Regions from separate parts of the Bacillus sp. JJ864 genome, predicted to be linked through region 3. Evidence: riboswitches for the same ligand, from Rfam matches in the RefSeq annotation. Region 3 holds a riboswitch; each other region holds the start of a gene.
What was found. A riboswitch is a leader RNA that binds a small molecule or an ion and turns the genes downstream of it on or off. The one in region 3 is predicted to bind thiamine pyrophosphate.
Positions count from the first base shown of each region.

Region 1: it holds a riboswitch for thiamine pyrophosphate, as region 3 does, so the genes downstream of both, thiT (energy-coupled thiamine transporter ThiT) here and tenA (thiaminase II) in region 3, are expected to answer to the same signal.
Region 2: it holds a riboswitch for thiamine pyrophosphate, as region 3 does, so the genes downstream of both, thiC (phosphomethylpyrimidine synthase ThiC) here and tenA (thiaminase II) in region 3, are expected to answer to the same signal.
Region 4: it holds a riboswitch for thiamine pyrophosphate, as region 3 does, so the genes downstream of both, V7024_RS07825 (MTH1187 family thiamine-binding protein) here and tenA (thiaminase II) in region 3, are expected to answer to the same signal.

Region 1 covers NZ_JBALLY010000156.1:10,124-13,334, forward strand. Annotated here, with positions in the region: gene feoB (ferrous iron transport protein B) at 1-1,095, opposite strand, end outside; gene V7024_RS20780 (FeoA family protein) at 1,092-1,319, opposite strand; TPP riboswitch at 1,565-1,666, shown strand; gene thiT (energy-coupled thiamine transporter ThiT) at 1,753-2,352, shown strand; gene V7024_RS20790 (response regulator transcription factor) at 2,480-3,130, opposite strand; gene V7024_RS20795 (sensor histidine kinase) at 3,099-3,211, opposite strand, start outside.
Region 2 covers NZ_JBALLY010000020.1:101,982-105,192, reverse strand. Annotated here, with positions in the region: gene V7024_RS04535 (arsenic transporter) at 1-1,341, opposite strand, end outside; TPP riboswitch at 1,542-1,657, shown strand; gene thiC (phosphomethylpyrimidine synthase ThiC) at 1,905-3,211, shown strand, end outside.
Region 3 covers NZ_JBALLY010000091.1:5,062-8,272, reverse strand. Annotated here, with positions in the region: gene V7024_RS15005 (ABC transporter permease) at 1-538, opposite strand, end outside; gene V7024_RS15000 (ABC transporter ATP-binding protein) at 535-1,278, opposite strand; gene tenA (thiaminase II) at 1,247-1,942, opposite strand; TPP riboswitch at 2,028-2,128, opposite strand; TPP riboswitch at 2,189-2,297, opposite strand; gene V7024_RS14990 (SH3 domain-containing protein) at 2,726-3,211, shown strand, end outside.
Region 4 covers NZ_JBALLY010000041.1:36,552-39,762, reverse strand. Annotated here, with positions in the region: gene ilvA (threonine ammonia-lyase) at 1-712, shown strand, start outside; cyclic di-GMP riboswitch class I at 948-1,034, shown strand; TPP riboswitch at 1,181-1,283, shown strand; gene V7024_RS07825 (MTH1187 family thiamine-binding protein) at 1,381-1,701, shown strand; gene V7024_RS07820 (ABC transporter permease) at 1,649-2,449, shown strand; gene V7024_RS07815 (ABC transporter substrate-binding protein) at 2,446-3,211, shown strand, end outside.

The DNA.
Region 1 (3,211 bases), on a different contig from region 3:
ATCTTCTAGTAATGAAATAAAGAAGAACAACGCAAAAATTTGCGGCACGAATACTAATACCGCACCAACACCAGCAATAATTCCATCTGTAATGAGCGATCGAATGAAATCAGACGCACCAATATTCGTAAGACCTGCTGTTACCCAATCTGTAAATGGACCGCCGACAAATGCATCAAATTGATCCGATAAAGGCGTTCCAATCCATGAAAACGTAACCTGAAAAATTAAAAACATGATTCCTAAAAAGATCGGTAGTCCAAAAATTTTATGCGTAATTAATTTATCAATTCTTTCCGAAAAAGGAATGCTTCCTTCTTTTTCATGACGAATCACATTTGTTTTCAACTTTTCAATATACGCTGCACGTACTCCGTATATATGCTGCTCTAGCGTAACATCCAATTCTGCTTCTAATGCAGAGCGAATTGCTACAAGTTCGTTATATACATGCGACTTAGTGAGTTCTTTCTCTACCACTTCGTTATTTCCTAAAAATTGCAGCGCAAGCCACCTTGCATGCTCATCATTTTCTCGCTGCAATTTCTCCATAACGCGCTGGATTCCTGTCTCTACCGTTTTACCGTATGAAAGAACAAACGGTTTCTGCTCCGCCTTATCGCTTTCATGAAGAGCAGCTAATAATTCCTCGCAGCCTCTTCCACTTCTTGCTATAACGGGAATAACTGTTACACCTAGCATTTCAGATAGCTTCTTGACATCAATCATAATCCCGCGCTGTTTTGCCACATCAATCATATTCAAACCGATAGAAAGTGGTTTTCCAAATTCTAATAATTGCAATGTTAGATGCATATTACGTTCAAATTGAGAGGAGTCCACAATATTTAACATATGATGAAACTCTTCTGTTAATAAAAACCGTGTAACAACCCCTTCATCACGGGATACAGGATTTAAATCGTATATACCTGGTAAATCTATTAACATTCCTTGCTTATTTTTTAACTTACCAATCTTTTTTTCTACGGTTACTCCGCTCCAGTTCCCAACATATTCATAAGAACCAGTAAGCGCATTAAACAATGATGTTTTTCCCGTATTCGGATTTCCTAGCAAAGCAACCTTGTTCACGCTAATTCCACCTTTATCATTTTCGCATCACAATGACGAATAGAGATTAATTGTCCACGGCATTCTAATGTACAAGGACCATTAAGCATTGCCTTTTGTTTTACACAAAGCTCGCAACCTTCAGAAAATCCAAATGAAGCCAAACGGCGTTTTAACAATTTATCAAGAGATTGTAAATCTTTTACACGTACTTTTTCATCTATACTCATATCAACTAAGTTCATAAATTATCCCCCTAAAAAGATAACGATAATTATTATCAATATAAATTATAACATGACTCTCTGAAAAAACACTATACACTATGCTGTGTATTTATTACTATTTTCGTACAATTCCATCTTATTTAACATAAAAATCGTTGCTATGTACGGCCAGTTGCTCTCTCCCTCCCTAAAAAAAGGGTTTTTATTTTCATTTGCCATTCTTAACCATTATTATTACAATAATAGTAACAATCTAAGAATCTCGTTGTCACAGGGGGAGCCTCGTTGCTGAGAGGGAACACTTTGTTCCGACCCTTTGAACCTGTTAGTTAATGCTAACGTAGGAATTGTGCAGACGTATATACATAAGTAGTGATTTATAATTTGTGTATTTCCATCCCTCTATGATAATGGTTCTTCTTTTGTAACTTGGATATAGGGGGACTTTTACATGCGTAACACAAATTTACAAGCAATGATAGAGGCAGCGATTCTCGCAGCATTGGCATTAGTCATCGACATTTTGCCGCTCTCTATTAAACTTCCAACAGGCGGTTCTATCTCATTTGCTATGATTCCAATTTTTATTATTGCTTACCGTTGGGGATTTAAAGCGAGTTTCTTAAGTGGTCTCGTTTGGGGGTTATTACAAATTGTTGCAGGAGATGCATCTATTTTCACACCGGTGCAAGCGTTTATTGAATACTTTATCGCCTTTGCCTTTATTGGCTTTGCTGGATTATTTCATGCACCAATTCAACAAGCAATTGCCAATAAACAAAAAGCAAAAACAATTACGTATATCATTATTGCTACATTTATTGGTAGCTTAGCTCGTTACTTTTGGCACTTCATTGCTGGCTTTATTTTCTTTGGACAATATGCACCAAAAGGACAATCAGCTGTTTTATATTCCTTTATCTTTAACGGCGTTACAATGATTGGTTCTTTCGTATTGTGTGCGGTTCTACTTGTCGTTTTATTTATAACAGCACCGCGCTTATTTACAGGCGTGAATAAGCATTATATAAATACAAAAAACATTGCTTAATCAGCAATATTTAGATGTTCTAATTATTTAAGAGATAGACAAAAATCCCGCTTTTCTAAAGCGGGATTTTTCTGCTACTTTCAATGAATGAAAGGAAAAAATATCTTTTCTCACAAACACCATTCCGTTATATCATGTTGATTAAATTATACTTTATCGCATATTGAACAAGTTCACTTTTCTTAGAAAGATTCAGTTTGTTCAACATTCTCGTCTTATGAGTATCAACCGTTTTTATACTGATCGTTAACTCTTGAGCAATTTCAGACAATGAAAATCCTTTAACAAGATACTGCAATACCTCTCGTTCACGTGGACTTAGAATTACATAAGGATTTCGGGACTCTGTTTCATTTTGTACTCTTTTTAACATCGTTGAAATTTCCTTTGGGCGAAGGTATAAGTACCCATCCATAACAGAATCAATAGCAGTGTATAATTCCTCATCTACAGCTGCTTTAGGGACATAACCTGAAGCTCCCGCGTTCATGATTAACGTTATATAATCCTCATCTTCGTGCATGGTGAGCGCTATGACTTTCGCTTGTTCATAACGTAATTTAATTTCTTTGAGAACCTGGATTCCATCTAAGCGTGGCATAGATATATCCAATATCAAAATATCAGGTTTTAAAATGTCGTAAAGTTGAAGGGCTTCAAGTCCATCAGAGGCTTCACCTACAACTTGTAAGGACGGTCTTTTTTGCAATAGTAGTTTTAAACCTGATCTCATCAAGGCGTGGTCATCAACTAGCATTATGCTGATTGTCTTTTTCATCTTGACACCCTTCTCTCTGTTTTACTGGGATAGACACCATAACTTCAGTCCCACCGATTTTGTGAGTTTTGATAAAAAATG
Region 2 (3,211 bases), on a different contig from region 3:
TTTCATCCAATAATATAAGCAAAGTAGCGTGAAAATGACAGTTGGCGGAATGACGAGAAATGTCGCTTTCATATACGTTCCCCAGCTGATATTTACTTTTCCTTTTCTTGTAATATACATCCACATTAAGGTTGCTAATGTACCGATTGGGAGTAGTAGTGAGCCCATGTCGCTACCGATGATGTTTGCAAGATAAATCGTTTTCAATGTAATCGGATCTAGTCCCATTTCGGTAAGTGCGATCGTACCAATCATTAAGGCAGGATGGTTATTAAAGATGTTAGAGAGGATAGAAAGTAAGCCGCCCATAATAAAGTCGGCATGAAATAAACTTCTGGTAATGAGTGGATGAAGTTTTGTAATGAGAAATTCGGTTAAACCGATGTTGTGAAGTCCATATACAATTACGTACATAGAAAATGCGAAAACTAACACATACCAGGGTGTTTTCTTAATCATGTCAATCGGTGGAATGCGCAGTTTGTACCATCTCCACCCAAGTAAAATAATAGAGCCAATGACCGCTGTGATGGCGATAGAAAATTGAAAGTACGATGCAATAAACAAGCTGATACGAACGCATAAAACAAATAATAGAATCCCGAACATAAATCGTGTTCGCTTACGATTTGCATCTATTTGGGGCCTTGGCTGCAATGGATGGAAAGATTTTTTGACGAAATTTTCATCTAAATGTATCGGTAAGACCGGGAGCGTTTTCGGTAATTGTTTTTGAAATATGAGGAATAATAGGAACGCCATAAAAAGAAGGCCTAAAGTGGCAGGAACAAATATCATTGCTGTATGCATGTATAAATCCATATGGACGATTTTCAAAGCGATTAAATTTACAATATTGCTTACACCAATCGGTGCACTTGAGGCGGTGGCAATGAGTGCGCCGCTTAATAAGTAAGGTACTTTTTGATCATGTGTAAGTCGTAAATGGTGTAACAAAAGCAGTAAAATGGGAGTTGTAATTAATATGCTACCATCATTATTAAAGAATAATGTCATGAGAAAACAAAGAAGATTTGTATACCAAAAGAGGCGAATACCAGAGCTTTTTGCTTTTTTTGCAAGTTGAACCGCGCACCAATGAAAAAAGCCAAAACTCTCTAGTACGATTGCCATAACAATGGTCGCCATAATTGTTATAGCAGCGCCAATAATTTTTGAGCTAATATCACCTAAGTCAGCAAAAGAAACGGTGCCGCTTAAAATGACAATCATTGCCCCAACTGTTGCTGGAATTGCTTCATTCATTCCTTTTGGTCGCCAAAAGATGATGAGCATAGTTCCGAGAAAAGCGAGTATGGTTATTGTAGATTGTAGGCTGATCAACTCTTTCACTCCTGTTCTTATAGTGAAGTGTCCGTACAAAGTATATTCCTATACCGGTTTATATTACATATGTATGACGTGTGGATTTTGCTTGTACTAAGTGAAATAACTATTTTTTGAGTGAAAAAGAAAAATGTAAATATCTTTGCATTTTTTAGACAATGATGTATGATAGGAGCGTAGTGAAAATTTAATCAGTGATAAACTAGGGGTGCCCGATAGAGCTGGGCTGAGAGAGAAGCGTGTTGAAGCTTCTTAACCCTTTGGACCTGATCTGGTTCGTACCAGCGGAGGGAAGTTGACGGCTTTACATAACAATGTCTTTATGTTGCCAGGTCCTATTCTTTATGATGGACCTGGCTTTTTTATTTGGCATTGCAAGCCGCTAGTTCTCGTCCTTGTCGCTAGAAAAGTGGAGCCGACTGTTTAGACCCGTTGGCTAAGGTTCTTTCGCACAGAAAGCGCTTTTTGTTTTCTCGTGCGGAAGGTTCTTAGACGGAAGGGTCTAGGAGGCGAAGCTGGATCTAAAGAAAAGTGAAGACACAGGGGAGGGAAAAATGATGAAACAATCTGTTTCAGCTGAGCAAATTGAGTTGAAGTCAAGTTTACCAGGAAGCAAGAAAGTATATGTAGAAGGTATGCGTAAAGGCATGAAAGTACCAATGCGTGAGATTGCACAAAGCGATACAAACGGTGTACCAAACCCGGCTATTCGTGTGTATGATACGAGTGGTCCTTATACAGATCCGAATTACAAAGTGGAGTTAGAAAAGGGATTGCAGGCGCCGCGCCGCTGCTGGATTGTGGAACGAGGAGATGTAGAGGAGTATGAAGGTCGTGAAGTGAAGCCGGAAGATGATGGGGTGAAAACAGCGTCTACACATACGCCTGTATTCCCGCAAATGGGACGGAAGCCACTTCGTGCAAAAGACGGGGCAAATGTTACGCAAATGCATTATGCGCGTAAAGGGATCATCACACCGGAGATGGAATATGTAGCCATTCGCGAAGGTATGGAGCCGGAGTTTGTGCGGAAGGAAATCGCTGAAGGGCGTGCTATTTTACCAGCAAATATTAATCACCCAGAAGCAGAACCAATGATTATTGGCCGTAACTTCCATGTGAAAGTAAATGCGAATATTGGGAACTCAGCTGTTTCATCATCTATCGCTGAAGAAGTTGAGAAGATGACGTGGGCAACGCGCTGGGGTGCTGATACAATTATGGACCTTTCTACCGGGAAAAATATTCATACGACGCGTGAATGGATTATCCGAAATGCTCCTGTACCAGTTGGAACAGTGCCAATTTATCAAGCGCTTGAAAAGGTAAACGGAATTGCCGAAGATTTAACGTGGGAAGTATACCGTGATACGCTAATTGAACAAGCGGAGCAAGGAGTAGACTACTTTACAATTCATGCTGGTGTACTGCTTCGTTACATTCCGCTTACAGCAAAGCGTGTAACAGGGATTGTATCACGCGGCGGTTCGATTATGGCGCAGTGGTGTTTATACCATCATCAAGAAAACTTCTTATACACACAATTTGAAGAAATTTGTGAAATTATGAAGAAGTACGATGTTTCCTTCTCTCTTGGAGATGGGTTACGCCCTGGTTCGATTGCGGATGCAAACGATGAATCTCAATTTTCTGAGCTTGAAACATTAGGAGAGCTTACGAAAATTGCTTGGAAGCATGACGTCCAAGTGATGATTGAAGGGCCAGGACATGTACCGATGCATTTAATTAAAGAGAATATGGATAAAGAACTTGAGATTTGTCAAGGTGCACCGTTTTATACGCTTGGACCGTTAACGACAGACATTGCACCTGGGTATGATCATATTACTTCTGCAATCGGTGC
Region 3 (3,211 bases):
TTAAAGCTGAGAAAAAATAGGGAAGTGCAGACGGCAATTTCAATTTTAAAAAAATATCTTTTTTTGTTGCACCATATGTAATTAAAAGCTCTTCCCACTCCTTTTTCGTACTACAAAGGCCATCATACGTATTCACCGCAATTGGAAAGAATGTAATCAGTACTGTGACAACAACCTTATTCCAAATCGAATAGCCAAACCATAAAACAAATAATGGTGCTAAAGCTGTAATGGGAATAGTCTGTGAAGCAACTAATAGTGGATAAAATGCCTTCTCAGCAAATGTACTCATACTCATCAACATCGCTAACCCAACACCTAATACAATGGAAATAACAATACCGATTACAGTAACAGAAAGCGTTGCTGGTAAATGCACTGTAAGCAATATATCCCGCAAATCCCATATTTTTTGAACAATAGCACTTGGAGACGGCAAAATGTACATTTCATCAAGAATCCGTGCTCCTACTTCCCATCCAATCAGTAAAATTGTAATTACAATAATAGCCGGAACATAATCTACCATTCGTTTCATACAAGCACCTGTCTTTGCAACATGCCAATGAGTTCATCTTTTAATGCCAGCATTTCTGGGCGATGCAAATCTTTTCGAGAGCGCTCTTTCCCAAGCGGCACAATCCGCTCAGTCAATGATGTAATGGGCTGCTCTGTTACGATAAAAATACGATTAGAAAGATAAAGCGCTTCATCAACATCATGTGTAATAAACAAAAATGTTTTTTGCCAATGTTTCCATTGTTCAAACAACCATTCTTGCAGAGATGCCTTCGTTAATGCATCAAGTGCACTAAACGGTTCATCTAATAATAAAAGGTCGCCGCCCGTTAACAACGTACGAATAAAAGATACGCGTTGCCGCATTCCGCCTGATAAATCTTTTGGCTGTTTCTTTTCATACCCTTGCAGTCCAAACTGCTCCAACAGCTCTTGTGCTTTCATTTGTGCCTCTTTTTTCTTCATTCCTTGACATTCAAGAGGCAAAGCTGCATTTTCAATAATGGTTCGCCACGGGAGTAACATATCTTTTTGCGGCATATAGCCAACAGGAGTCGTTCCCTTCACCTCTATCGTGCCGGCATTTTCTTTCTCAAGCCCTGTAATAAGCCGAAACAATGTACTTTTCCCGCAGCCGCTTGGCCCGATAATACTAATGAATTCCCCTTCTTGTACTGCAGTATCAAGATTCGCTATAATCGGTTTCTCATCATACCGAAACGAAACATTATGAAATTGTAGTATGTTCTTGCTCCTCAAAACCCCACATCTCCTTACGATATGCCATATCCCAAAATAAGTATTCAAAACGGCTGGAATATAAGAAAATCTCTTCTAAACGATTTCGTTCTTCTTCTGTTTTCCCTACTGCAATTTCATTACATAAATCAATTAACCATACGCAAAGATTCCCATATTCATCAGAGCTATATCCTTGAATCCATTCACCAAAAAATTCGTGATCGCGCGCTCCTGGAATAGCATTTAAACGCTTTCCAATCTCCCAATAACTCCACATACACGGAAGCAATGCTGCAATTAACTCAGCAAGTGTACCGTTTTGTGAAACGGACATCATATAGTTTGTATATGCTAGATTCATAGCAGACGGCTTTGCTAATTCCATCTCTTCAACAGAAATTCCTAAGCGCTTTGCATATTGTTTATGAATCGTCATTTCCTCATTTAAAATCCCATCAATTTGTTCAGCAAATTTCGCCATCACTTTTGGGTTTGTTGCTTTTACAACACCAATTGCATATAGCTTGGCGTAATCTAACAAATACAAATAATCTTGAACAATATAATATTGAAATCTATCTTTCTCTAACGTTCCATCTCCCATTCCTGTTACAAATGGATGATTATGACTCTTTTCCCAAACAGGTTGCACCTTTTCAAATAGTCTTTCACAAAATGTCATTTCCGCTTCCCCTTCCTGTATATATGTTTCCAAATAAAAAACCACTTCTATATAAGAAGTGGCCACAGCAAACAAAAGAAAAACTCATTTGTTGTTTCCACTTCCCTACGCTAGCATCACCTAGATCAGGTTATAAGGGTTAAGGTTTTTACCTCTCTCAGCTTTTAAGCACCCCTAGTGGTGTTCTATAAAATTTTCAATAAAAAAGTCCCCGTTTCTATGCATAAAGAAACGGGGACATTATTTATATCGTCCAAATTGCTTCCCTACGCTAGCATCATCTAGATCAGGTTCAAGGGTCAAAGACTATAGGTCTTACTCTCAGCTAGCAACACTAGCCCCCCTAGCAGTATATTCATTTAACATAGTCAGTATACCATCACAATATCTCACCCGCAACTCTTTTCATTTCTCCTTCTACCTATCTGTAAGTTCAGAAAAAATCGAATTTCTTCTCGCTCTTTCCATAATAGCTATAAATCTGCTATCCTTTTAGTATATACCCATTTTCACTTTTCGACATTTAAGTCGCTGCTATGCAAAATACATCATGACCGCTACTTGTTTTCTCCTTTTTGTTTAAACCTTGCATGTGGTAGAAAAAGGCCTTGCCCATTTCTATACGCGGCCAAATTCACCACTCTAAAAAGAAAAGTTTTGTAACTTACATATAGAGAAAAAAGCTTTCGTTTGTTTTTCATCCATAAATATGTTACAAACTTAATATCTTCATATTATAATTTAGATTATACCAATTTATCACATAAGGAGGTCTATGAATATATGAATTTAAAAATTGCAACACTAACAGCAACTACTGTAGCAGTTGCCGCTATGCTCCCCTCTATAGCAGACTCTAATGTACATACTGTAGAAGCAGAGCAAACAGCAAAAGCAAACATTGGTTATGTAAAAACGGAAACATTACAAATGTACAATAGCCCGAATGGAACAGACTCTGTTATTGATAACATTACACGTGACACTCCCGTTACTATTCTTGAAACAACAAATGAATGGTACAAAGTTCACACTCACAATAACACTGGCTATGTCAAAAAAGAAGCCATTTCGTTAACCAAACTAGAAAAAAATCAATATATCGTAAATGTAGATGCATTAAACGTTCGCTCTGAACCAAATACACAATCTGAAATTATTACTGTATTACCAAACGGGAAATTTGTTACTGTTCAAGAAGAACAAGATGGATGGTATAAAGTTATACATAATGGAACAAGCGGTTATGTAAAGAAAGAATTTTTATCT
Region 4 (3,211 bases), on a different contig from region 3:
TGATGATGTTGACGCGGTCATTTGTCCGATTGGAGGCGGTGGCTTAATTGCGGGCGTTGCGATGGCGATTAAAGAACAAAAGCCATCAGTGAAAATATATGGTGTCCAGGCGCTAGCATGTCCGAGTATGAAACAATCTTTACAGGAAAAACAAAGGGTGACAGTACAATCAACGCCTACAATGGCCGATGGAATTGCGGTGAAAAGACCAGGTGATCTCACCTTTCAGCTTGTGCAGCGTTATGTAGATGATATTTTCTGTGTGGATGAGATGGAGATTGCGCGGACAATGCTTATGTTATTAGAACGTAATAAATTACTTGTAGAAGGATCGGGTGCTACTTCATTAGCAGCGCTGTTATATGGAAAAGTGCCTGAGCAAGGGAAAAAGATTGTCTCTGTAATAAGTGGCGGTAATGTTGATGTTAATTTTATTTCTCGTATTATTGAACACGGGATGGTGGAAGCAGGACGATTTGTCCATATTTCAACTATGATTAAAGATAAGCCAGGACAATTGCAGCAAGTATTGCAAATTATCACCGATTTAGAAGCAAATGTTCTTCACATTCACTTAGAGAGAATTGGATCGAAAGTATTCCCAGGTTATGCACAGCTTCATCTTTCTCTTGAGACGAAAGATAATGAGCATATTGAGCAAGTGCTAATGGGAATGCGGAAGAAAGGATATAGTATTGAAATCATTGAATAAATATTTAAACAAACGTTTGATTAAAAAGAGCTAGCCCTTATAAAGGCTAGCTCTTTTGTAATTATAACACATTAAAAACGTGATTTACTCTGTTTGTTAACATTATGTTACAAGAGGGTTATTTTGAAATTTTATATTTATATGTACAAATAAGTGGACAAACTAATCTAGATGGTGTAATCTGTGGACAGAGAATTGTTTAATTCTCATAAAACTCCCATATCGTTCAACTCGTTCTCGAGAAAGGCAAACTTGTGGAAACACAAGGTCGCAAAGCTATAGGAGCTAAGGTCAAATAAGACTATGCTAGCCAGTTACCGGACTGATAGGGTTGGTTTAGGCCAATGTTTTTATAACATTGGTCCCTTTTTTTGTGTAAAAATATGAAGAGTAACTTGAGACAGTATTTTTGAGAAGAAAAAAATAAATTTGTTTGTTCATAAAAATAATACGTGCTACAATGAAGACGAATTGAAACAGGGGAGCCGGTATGGCTGAGAGGATGTAACAATACATCGACCCTTAACCTGATCTGGATAATGCCAGCGTAGGGAGTTGTATCAAGAATCGTAGCGACTGTTATTCTATGATAACTTGTATATAAGGCTTTCCTGCTTTTGGGCAGGAAAGCCTTTTCTTTTTATATGAAATTAAAGGAGGAACTTAGTATGTCACAGCAAGTTACAGTTTCATTTTCTGTTGTACCACAAGCAAAACATAAAGATGTATATGCGGTTGTAGATAAAGCGATTGAGGTTGTTCAGCAATCAGGCGTGCGCTATGAAGTTGGCGCGATGGAAACGACGATGGAGGGGGAATTAGACGAGCTTCTTAATATTATTAAACGTGCGCAGCAAGCTTGCATAGATGATGGGGCAGAAGAAGTCATTACTTCTATTAAAATTCACTATCGTCCAAGCACAGGCGTAACGATTGATGAAAAAGTGTGGAAGTATCGTGAAGAGCATGAAAAAACAGAAGAGATCTAACATAGCGATTACGACAATTTGGCTTTTCCTTCTCATCGCAATATGGGAAGGCGCTGTTTCCATATTCCATATTGAACCGTGGATTTTGCCGAAGCCTTCTGCAATTGTACATGAACTGATAGAAATGAAAGATTTATTACTTCCCAATATGGTGCAGACCTTACAAGAAGTTTTCATAGGATTATTTTTTGCAATTATACTTGGAACGAGCATTGCAATAATTATGGATGTAATTCCATTATTCCGTGTGTTAATTAATCCATTATTAGTGATTTCACAAACCGTTCCGATTGTTGTACTCGCACCGTTATTTATTATTTGGTTTGGCTACGGAATGCTGCCAAAAGTAATGGTTGTGATTCTCGTATGCTTCTTTCCGATTACACTTAGTATTTTAGAAGGTTTTCAAACGGTAGATAAAGCGATGCTAAAGTTGCTGCAAACAATGCGGGCAAGCAAGTGGCAAGTCTATCAAAAAGTGAAATTTCCAGCAGTACTGCCATACTTTTTTTCAGGATTAAAAATTGCCGTTACATATAGCGTAATGGGAGCCATTATTGGGGAATGGCTTGGGGCAAGTGAAGGATTAGGCGTTATGCTGACAAGAGCGACGAAATCTTTTTTAACAGCTCGTGTGTTTGGAATCGCTGCTGTTATTGCCTGTGTGACGCTACTCTTGTATTTTATTGTTGAATTTATGGCAAGACTAACAGCACCATGGGTTTACAGAAAGGACGGAGAAAAATGAAAAAAGGGTTAAAAGCGTTATTAGCAGCTTCTTTATTATTTACATTTGCAGGCTGCTCAGCAGGGAAGAAAGAAGAGAGTAAAGAGGAGAAAGTAAAAGTAGTATTGGATTGGTTTCCGAATACAAACCATACTGGTTTATATGTAGCAAAGACGAAAGACTATTATAAAAAACAAGGGCTAGATGTAGAAATTATTCAGCCAGGTGAAAATACGTCTGCTGAACAAATGGTTGCATCAGGAAAAGCTGATTTTGGTGTAAGTTATCAAGAGAACGTAACAACAGCGCGAGTGGAAGACATTCCAGTCGTATCTATCGGTGCTGTTATTCAACATAATACATCGGCATTTGCATCTTTAAAAAAGGATAACATCACATCTCCAAAAGCATTTGAAGGAAAACGATATGGCGGTTGGGGAGCACCAGCTGAAGAAGCTACTTTAAAAACAATTATGGATAAGCATCAAGCAGACTATAATAAAGTGCAAAAGGTTGTACTTGGACAAACGGATTTCTTTAAATCTATTGGCCGTGACGCTGATTTTGAGTGGATCTATTATGGCTGGGATGGTATTGAAGCAAAAAGAAAAGGCATTGAGCTGAATACGATTATGTTAAAAGATTTAGATCCAGCGCTAGATTATTATAGTCCTGTTATTATTACTAGTGAAAAACATGCAAAACAAGATAAAGATTTTGTGAAGAAGTTTATGAAAGCAACAACAGATGGCTATAACTTTGCAATTAAAGAACCGCAAGCAT